Regions from separate parts of the Virgibacillus sp. W0430 genome, predicted to be linked through region 1. Evidence: riboswitches for the same ligand, from Rfam matches in the RefSeq annotation. Region 1 holds a riboswitch; each other region holds the start of a gene.
What was found. Region 1 has a riboswitch for S-adenosylmethionine ahead of ACLIBH_RS10105 (MetQ/NlpA family ABC transporter substrate-binding protein). Riboswitches for the same ligand answer to the same signal wherever they lie in the genome.
Positions count from the first base shown of each region.

Region 2: another riboswitch for S-adenosylmethionine. It lies ahead of metK (methionine adenosyltransferase); the one in region 1 lies ahead of ACLIBH_RS10105 (MetQ/NlpA family ABC transporter substrate-binding protein).
Region 3: another riboswitch for S-adenosylmethionine. It lies ahead of ACLIBH_RS01715 (O-acetylhomoserine aminocarboxypropyltransferase/cysteine synthase family protein); the one in region 1 lies ahead of ACLIBH_RS10105 (MetQ/NlpA family ABC transporter substrate-binding protein).

Region 1 is NZ_JBPYCS010000018.1:28,004-31,291, reverse strand. Features, by position in the region: gene ACLIBH_RS10110 (methionine ABC transporter ATP-binding protein) at 1-417, opposite strand, end outside; gene ACLIBH_RS10105 (MetQ/NlpA family ABC transporter substrate-binding protein) at 475-1,290, opposite strand; SAM riboswitch class I at 1,405-1,512, opposite strand; gene ACLIBH_RS10100 (hypothetical protein) at 2,262-3,288, shown strand, end outside.
Region 2 is NZ_JBPYCS010000005.1:4,692-7,979, forward strand. Features, by position in the region: gene ACLIBH_RS03940 (class I SAM-dependent methyltransferase) at 1-228, shown strand, start outside; gene ACLIBH_RS03945 (gamma carbonic anhydrase) at 276-803, shown strand; gene metK (methionine adenosyltransferase) at 898-2,097, opposite strand; SAM riboswitch class I at 2,215-2,320, opposite strand; gene pckA (phosphoenolpyruvate carboxykinase (ATP)) at 2,530-3,288, shown strand, end outside.
Region 3 is NZ_JBPYCS010000002.1:123,622-126,909, forward strand. Features, by position in the region: gene rarD (EamA family transporter RarD) at 267-1,175, shown strand; SAM riboswitch class I at 1,245-1,363, shown strand; partial or broken gene ACLIBH_RS01715 (O-acetylhomoserine aminocarboxypropyltransferase/cysteine synthase family protein) at 1,498-2,811, shown strand.

The DNA.
Region 1 (3,288 bases):
ATTTGGATAAGCACTCTTTTTATCTGCTAAATCTACAATTGTTAAATACTTTTCTACACGCTCGTGCACTTCTTCCTTAGTAAAGCCTAGTAATTTTAGTGGGATGGCAATGTTATCAAATACGGTTGCTGTTTTTAATAAATTAAACCCTTGGAAAATCATTCCGATGTTTTTACGAACAGCCCGTAATTTATCAGCAGAAAGAGCTGTCGTTTCGACACCTTGGATATATACGTTGCCACTCGTCGGTTTTTCAAGCAAATTGACACAACGGATTAAAGTACTTTTACCTGCGCCGCTATATCCAATAACGCCATGGATTTCTCCTTTTTTAACTTTTAGATTTACATTTGATACAGCTTTTACTTCGCCACTTTTTGATGGGAAAACTTTCGTTACATTATCAAGAACGATCATATATGTCCTTCCTTTCAAAAGGGAACATTACGATTACGTAATGTTCCCGATGCTTTATTAATCCCAGCTTGGAATCATAGATCCTTGAAATTCTTCTTCAATAAATTGTTTTACTTTGTCCGATTGATATGCATTTACTAGCTTTTCGACGACAGGGTCGTCTTTGTTTTCAGTACGTGTAACGATATAATTTACATATGGTGAGTCTGTTGATTCTAAAATGATTGAGTCGTCTGTCGGTACGAGTCCTGACTCTAATGCATAGTTCGTATTAATTGCTGCCGCATCTAATTCTGGAAGCTGTTTTGGTATTTGAGAAGCTTCTAATTCAATAAACTCTAAGTTTTTCGGATTTTCTTTTATATCATGAATTGTTGCATTTTCTTTATTGTCATCAGCTAACGTAATATAGCCTGCTTCTTCTAAAATGAACAATGCACGAGCACCGTTTGTCGGGTCATTCGGTAAGCCGAATAAAGCACCTTCTGGAATTGCATCAAAGCTATCGTACTTTTCTGAGTAAACACCCATTGGGTTCAAAATAGTTTTTCCAACAGTCGTTAAGTCTGTGCCGTGATCTTCGTTAAATGCTGCTAAAAACGGTTCGTGCTGATAACAGTTAACATCAAGCTCACCTTCTGCAAGTGCAGTATTTGGTAAAATGTAATCAGAGAATACTTTTAGTTCAATTTCTAAGCCTTCTTCAGCTGCAACCTCTTTCGCTACTTCTAAAATTTGTTCCTGTGGACCGGAAGTAGTTCCAATTACTAGCTTGTCCTCACTTAATGTGCTGCTTTCTTCGTTGTCGCTGCCACAAGCTGCAAGCAATCCAATCAATAAAATAATACTTAAAATAAATGCTGTTTTTCTCATTCTTTTCTCCTCCTGGATGATGGTTTCTTGAAGTAGCATTACGAAAAACAAAAAGCCTCTCTATCAAAAGAAAGAGAGGCTTGTAACATATAATTTAAGATTACAAAAGTCCCTCTCTTATCTTTCAAAACAATTGTTTTGCAGGAATTAGCACCTTTCTATCCGACGATAGATGGTTGCCGAGCTTCATCGGGCCAGTCCCTCAGCTACTCTTGATAAGAGATAAGCTATTTAATTATCGTTCGTTACTTCTGCATATAATTTACCTTACTATTTAAAACTTGTCAACGGTGAAATGGAAAATATTTAAAGTGTATTTATTCTAATAATTTAGATTATTAACCTGTAAGAATACGATGTACACGATTAAAAGAATTAACTGTTTAATCAACTTTATCTATTCGTAGAGCAAAATGTTTGAAAAAGCATAGGAATTACGTATTGTAATATATTTTTCAGTAAGTGTCCTTCTTTTTTTCATAGTTATTCCCCCTCGTATATTATGTTTAGGCATTATTCGTCCGCCTATTGTTTCGAAATGTTTCTATTATCAATAATCGGGTATGTTCCCCTTGTGGGCATAAACACATTAGGAAGACTGTTTCCCAGTCTGCGTATAAGAATTGTCCCAAATGATCCTAACACCATTATCTAGGAAGATCACGGAACGTCCAAGATGTTTGACCTATTATTCAGATAGGGACTCAATCACTTATATCAATGCTTGCACTTATTAGTTACTTGGAACGAAAGGCGGCGACTCCTGCGGGAAAAGCATGCGTCTTGAGACCTTACAGGAAGTGGGTTTTCTTCCGAGGAGGCTCAAGCCATGCCCGCGGAAAGCGTCCGCCTATAGTGGAAAGTAACGGGTATAATCTGGATGTTATTTGACTCTTTCGGATAATTGACGTATTCACTTATGATATAGTGGTTAATAGAAAAGGACAGAAGCTAGAAAGGAATTACATATAATGAAGACACCTTTGCGAAATCATTTATACATATTTTATTCTACCGTGTTAACATTACATATTATAAACGTGTTTTTACAAAAGCAAACGATCGAATATATAATTGGATTTTGTGCTATCGCTATGCTAGCTATTTCATTTGTATATGCAAGTAAATTATTTAAAATATTAGGCAGTATTTTTCTAATCATCGGAGCAATATTATTCATTCAAGCTCAGGTTCCGATATACAAGCTGCCGTTATTTACAACGACGAATATGTCATTGCTTGCATTCTTTTCTGTCTTACCTTGGATAAACAGTGCCGTTCATGTTGGGAAATACGATCAACGGGTAAATGCATTTATCAAAGAAAACGTTTCTGATTTAGGAAAATTGTACGGGCGTAGTTTATTAACGTCGTTTACATTAGTAACATTTCTAAATTTATCAGCGATCAATCTATCACAAAATATATTAGGGAAAAACTTGAAGAAAGTGGATTCCGTAATAAGTAAAGCTTTTATTAGTAAGACAACGTTACGGGCTTTTTGTCTCGCTCTAATTTGGAGTCCGATGGAAATTGCAGTCGCAATAATAGTTGACTATACACAAATTAGTTACTTAGTTTATTTACCGTGGTTACTGCTCATTGCACTGATCGTGCTACTAATTGATAGTTTTATCGGAAAACTTAAGTATAAAGCTGTCCCTTATGACGCGAGTCACTTAACTAAAAGTAGCTTATCGCAATACAGTATTTTTCAAAAAATTATAAAGCTATTTATCGCACTCTTATTGTTTTTAACAGTCGTAATAACGGTTAGCCATCTTTTTCAATGGAATTTTATTTTAACTGTTACTCTCGTTATTATTCCATTCTCTGCGGCATGGGCAATTATTATTAAACGGTGGTTTTATTTTCGTGTGCTTGCCTGGAATGTATGGAAACAGCATATGAATCATATGCAGAACTTTGTCGTCTTGTTCATTGCTCTAGCATTTTTTTCAAATAGCTTAAATGAAACAGCAGTTCTAGACTTTATTC
Region 2 (3,288 bases), on a different contig from region 1:
AAGGGAGCTTCTACTATCGCAGCAATTGAGGGCATCCTTCCTTTTTTAAAGAATAACGGAATTATTGTTCTCGTTATTTATCACGGACATGAAGGTGGTAAACAAGAAAAGGAAGCCGTTTTAAAATACGCCATTGAACTGGACCAAAAGCTTTATAACGTCCTTCAGTATCGATTTATCAATCAAAAAAATGATCCACCGTTTATAATTGCAATTCAAAAAAAATAATTTCAATAGCATATACTATTTTTTTTATGACTGGAGGAAAAACAACGATGATTCATGATTATAAAGGAAAATCACCAGTTATCGATCCTACTGCATTTGTTGCCAAAGATGCTGTAATTATTGGCGATGTGGAAATTAAGGAGCAATCAAGCATTTGGTTTAAAACGGTAATACGCGGAGATGTTGCACCGACACGAATTGGTAAGCGTGTAAATATCCAAGACCTCTCCCTTATTCATCAAAGTCCAAATATGCCAGTAATCGTTGAAGATGATGTCACAATCGGACATCAGGTTACATTGCACGCTGCAACAATCCGAAAAAATGCACTTATCGGTATGGGAAGTATGATTTTAGATGGGGCTGAGATTGGTGAGCATGCATTTATTGGCGCTGGCACCCTTGTTCCCCCAGGAAAAAAGATACCACCACGTACGCTCGCTTTCGGACGACCGGCAAAAGTGATACGAGAACTAACCGATAAAGATATAGATGAAATGGACCGGATTCGAAAATCATACTTAGAAAAAAGAAGCGAATATAAAAACTTAACCGACCTTGGACACGACTTTTAATTTGTTAAATTAAATAGAAACAAAAAATGAGGCAGACCTGCAAACTATACGTAATGGTAAAATTGCAAAAATGGGTTCTGCCTCATCTCGATATCTAATTTAGTGTAATTGCTTTTAGTTCTTCAACTTTATCCGTTTTTTCCCATGGGAAAATCGTATCTGTTCGTCCAAAGTGACCGTATGCAGCTGTTTTACGAAATATCGGGTTCTGTAAATCAAGCATTTTTATAATGCCTGCAGGTCTTAAATCAAATAGTTTACGAATTGCTTGCACAAGACGATCTTCATCAACATTTCCTGTTCCAAACGTATTAACAGAAATAGAAACAGGTTCAGCGACACCGATCGCATAAGCGAGCTGTACTTCACAAACATCAGCAAGATCTGCAGCTACAATATTTTTTGCAACATAGCGTGCGGCATATGCACCGGAACGGTCTACCTTTGTTGCATCCTTTCCACTGAATGCACCGCCACCATGTCGAGCGTAACCGCCATACGTATCAACAATAATTTTACGACCAGTCAGCCCTGTATCTCCTTGAGGCCCACCAATTACAAATCGCCCGGTAGGATTAATAAAGTACTTTGTTTTGTCATCCAACAAATGCGTCGGGACGACAGGCTCAATAACCTCGCGTAAAATATCTTTTTCAATCTGATCTAAAGTAATATCTTCATGGTGCTGTGTAGACACGACGATCGTATCGACCCGTACTGGTTCATCATTCTCGTCGTACTCAATCGTTACTTGCGTTTTTCCATCCGGACGAATGTAGTCTAAAATTCCTTCTTTTCTTACATCTGCTAAACGTTTAGCAAGCTTATGTGACAAGGAAATCGCAAGCGGCATCCGCTCCTCTGTTTCATTACATGCATAACCGAACATTAATCCTTGATCCCCTGCCCCAATAGCTGCAATCTCAGCCTCTGTCATATGCCCTTCCCGAGCTTCTAACGCACAGTCTACTCCTTCAGCAATATCTGATGACTGTTCATCAATAGCTGTTAACACCGCACATGTATCTGCATCAAAACCATATTTTGCACGTGTGTATCCAATATCCTTAATCGTATTGCGTACAATTGTTGGAATATCAACATATGTATTCGTTGTAATCTCCCCAGACACTAATACAAGACCAGTCGTAACGGTCGTTTCACATGCAACACGAGCAAAAGGATCGTTTTTTAAAATTTCGTCTAAAATGGCATCGGATATTTGATCACACATTTTATCAGGATGTCCTTCTGTTACAGATTCAGATGTAAATAAGCGTCGTTTCACTGACATTATAGTCCCTCCTTTAAAGGACAATATATATTTCGGCACTCTATTCATTTCATTATTCACGAAAAACACAAAAAAATTCCTTCCTGCAATCATGAGGAAAGGAATAGTAGCCTTTCGCTCTTATTGTTCAAGGAAAATCCTTGCATCAGGTTAGCACCTTTTCACTACTGTGATGGTTGCTGGGTTTCATAGGGTCTGTCCCTCCACCGACTCTGAATAAGAGTATCCGCTTAGCATTTATGCTAACGAATTAATAGTCGTATGTCAACTTAATAATCGTTTATAATAAGCTAAACTTCACAAATTCGTTAGGAATGGTTACAATCGGATATATGTCAAGTAAAATATCGAAATTATTAGTATGCACTATTTATATAATGTGTTATACTATTAGTCAGATTTAAGTAAATTGAATAAAGGAAGGTATCCCATATGAATTCGATTAAACATTCGTCTGTTTTAAATGACTTAAGCAGTAAAACGCGAATATATGAAAATTTATCTGTTCCATTATTAGTCGAGAATATTTTATCCCATCGCGAAGGGGAATTAACAGTTACTGGGGCAATACAGGCTACTACTGGTAAATATACAGGACGTTCTCCGAAGGATAGATTTATTGTTCGGGATGATGTATCGGAAGGCAACGTCGATTGGGGTGCTGTCAATCAAGCGATCGATGAGGAATCGTTCGATAAACTTTATAATAAAGTAATTATGCATTTACAAGAAAAAGATGAAATTTACGTGTTTAAAGGGTTTGCAGGAGCTGATGAAAATTATCGCCTTCCTGTTCAAGTAATAAATGAATATGCTTGGCATAACCTATTTGCTCGTCAAATGTTTATTCGTCCGTCAGAAAATGAATTAAAAGAACACGAAGCTGAATTCACTGTAATTTCGGCTCCTACATTTAAAGCGGATCCAGCAATTGATGGTACAAAATCCGAAACATTTATAATCATTTCTTTTAAAAGAAGAACCGTACTTATCGGTGGTACGGAATATGCAGGAGAAATAAAGAAGTCGATTTTCTCTGTTATGAATTATTTATTACCATTACAAAACATCCTTTCCATGCATTGCTCTGCCAACGTTGGACAGGAAGGAGACGTTGCGCTTTTCTTTGGTTTGTCTGGGACAGGAAAAACGACACTTTCTGCTGATCCTTATCGACATCTCATTGGGGAC
Region 3 (3,288 bases), on a different contig from region 1:
TAATAGTAACGAATACAAAGAGAGTTTTTTTAACTTCTTAAAATAACACCCACAAATACTTGACTCAATCACGAAAGACGCGGTAATTGCTTTTACGTATAATCCCTTCTAAAATTGTATATGTTTCATGCAACCGTTGATTTTCAATATATTTTTGTTGAAAAATCCTTGCTTGACGAAACAATTGCCGTACACCGAAGGAATTAATTCGCAGCGCGCTTTTAATCGTCACGAACTGTACTTTTATTGGAAAAGAGGGAAACATCATGACAAGTAATAGCAAATCAGGGATTATATATGCATTGGCTGCTTATATATTATGGGGGTTCCTCCCTATTTATTGGAAGCTCGTGAATAACGTTCCAGCAGATACCGTATTAGCGCACCGTATTATTTGGTCTTTTGTACTTATGATGGCCGTAATTCTACTTTTACGAAAAGGATCTTCATTCTTGCAGACGTGCAAGCAATTAATCGCTGATCGAAAAAAATTAATTAGCATCCTATCAGCATCCTTTATCATTAGCTTTAATTGGCTAATTTTTATTTGGGCGGTTAACAGTGATCATGTCATTCAAGCAAGCCTCGGCTATTATATTAATCCGCTCGTTAGTATTTTACTCGGTATTATTGTGCTAAAAGAAAGGCTGACGAGAAGGCAATTATTTTCTATAATTCTTGCAAGTATCGGCGTTTTAAATTTAACAATTAGTTTCGGTGTTTTCCCGTGGGTTTCCCTTCTACTCGCTATAACATTCGCTTTATACGGCCTTTTTAAAAAAATGGTTAATCTTAGCTCCCTCTTTGGCCTTGCAATTGAAACAATGATTGTTATGCCGATTGCACTTATTTATGTATTGTTTTTTTCTAGTGGGTCAACACCCGCTCATACAGCGGATTCTTTAACCGTACTATTGTTAATTGGTACGGGGGTAGCAACAGCTGTACCGCTCCTTTTATTTGGAAGCGCTGTGCGTACGATTCCGTTGTCAATGGTCGGGTTTTTGCAATATATTGCGCCAACAATAATGTTACTTCTCGGTGTGTTCTTGTACGGAGAAACCTTTTCACAAGCGCATCTCCTTTCATTTATTTTTATATGGATTGCCCTCTTTCTTTATATGGGCAGTTCTTTAAGGCACCGTCCTATTCGTAAAGAAAAACAGCAACATTGAATTTTTCAAATCTTTTGTTGACAAATGTATTTTCTTCATGTAACATACATTTTAATCTAATAGTTATATCTCTTATCAAGAGCGGCGGAGGGAATAGGCCCGATGAAGCCCAGCAACCTAAAAGCATTTCGATATGCTTTTGATGGTGCCAAATCCTACAGGTCATCTCTTGATCTGGAAGATAAGAGGAGGAACGGTAGCATTTAACGCCCTCTTCTTATGAAGAGGGCTTTTTGTATCCCTACCCCTTCTCAATCCAGATTCCTGCTTCAAAGCATACGTGCGTTCAGCGCACTACGTGCAAATCTCACAAGGCGGTTAAATGGCCGGCTTAAAAATCCAAGGAGGAATTATTTTGACAAACTTTAATTACGAAGACAAAGAAACAATTTTATTACATGGAGGGCAGTCTGTTGACCCAACGACAGGTTCTCGTGCTGTTCCAATTTATCAAACAACATCGTATGTCTTTAACGACACGGAGCATGCACAAAATTTATTCGGTTTAAAAGAGCCGGGAAATATTTATACGAGAATAATGAATCCAACAGTTGATGTATTTGAACAGCGAGTTGCTTTATTAGAAGGTGGCGTAGCAGCAGTTGCAACCTCATCAGGAATGGCCGCTATTACATATGCTATCTTAAACATTGCTAGTGCTGGCGATGAAATTGTTGCAGACAGCAATTTGTATGGTGGAACGTACAACTTATTTGTACATACATTACCGCGCTATGGCATTAATGTAAAAATTGTTGACGGAACCGATCCTGAAGCAATTCGAGCTGCGATAACTGATAAAACTAAGGCAGTTTTTGGTGAAACAATTACGAACCCTAGCTTAAACGTTTTTGATGTAGAAAAAGTAGCGGAGATTGCCCATGAAAATAACATTCCATTAATTATTGACAATACATTTGCTCCATATTTTGCAAATCCAATCCAATGGGGTGCTGACATTGTCGTCCACTCAGCGACTAAATGGATTGGCGGACATGGGACGACAATTGGCGGGATCGTAGTAGATGCTGGCAGGTTTGATTGGAGTTCAGGGAAGTTCCCTGGCTTTACAGAACCAGATGAAAGCTATGGCGGGATTCGATTTGCTGATCTAGGTGAACCAGCATTTGCCTTAAAGTTACGTGTTCAGCTTTTACGCGATACAGGGGCATGCTTAAGTCCACAAAATGCATTTTTACTTATCCAAGGCCTGGAAACATTGCATTTACGAATTGAGCGTCATAATCAAAATGCTCAAGAAGTTGCAGCGTTTCTACAAGAGCATCCAGCAATAGAGTGGGTCAACTTTCCAGGTCTAGAGGATCATCCATCACATAAACTAGCGAAAAAGTACTTCAAAGATGGATACGGCTCCGTTATTACTTTTGGAATTAAAGGTGGACGTGAAGCAGGCAGACAGCTAATTGACAATGTACAATTATGGTCTCACGTGGCGAATGTAGGAGATGCAAAGTCATTAATTATTCATCCTGCTTCCACTACACACCAACAATTAAGTGCGGAAGACTTAAAGAAAAGTGGCGTTTCTGAGGAACTTGTTCGTCTTTCTGTTGGAATTGAATCAACTAAGGATATTTTAAAAGATTTAGATGAAGCTATTACAAAAGCTGTCGGTAAATAATTAGCACAAAAACATGAACGCTTGCGCTCTGATCTTGCTGACTTGCACTACAGCCGACAGGCTTGCCGCGGTTACTGCCTCCGCTTCTGTAGCTCCTCTAACTGAGTCGCTACAGTGATCTTCGGACGCGTGCTATTTCCGCAGGAGTCCGTCGACTTCCGTTCCAGTCATCTTTAAGAGTGGGAATGTCATAATTGCACACACTTCAATGCTGTTTCATTTGTATTGGAGTGTGTTTCTTTATGTTTTGTATTGTATTTTGTTTCTACAGAGAAATTCATTTGTTTTTTAATATGAAATCAAAATGACGTCCGTAAATTTCCTTCACAGTTCCCTACCAAATAGTAATGTGATTTTTCTTCACCAACGTCCTATATTGTACAACCCATTGAGTTCGCCTTCTTTTGGGGGCGAACTTTAATAATTTGTGTACCGTTCTCGTTCATTTTACTCTTTTTAAAGCTGCTCTCA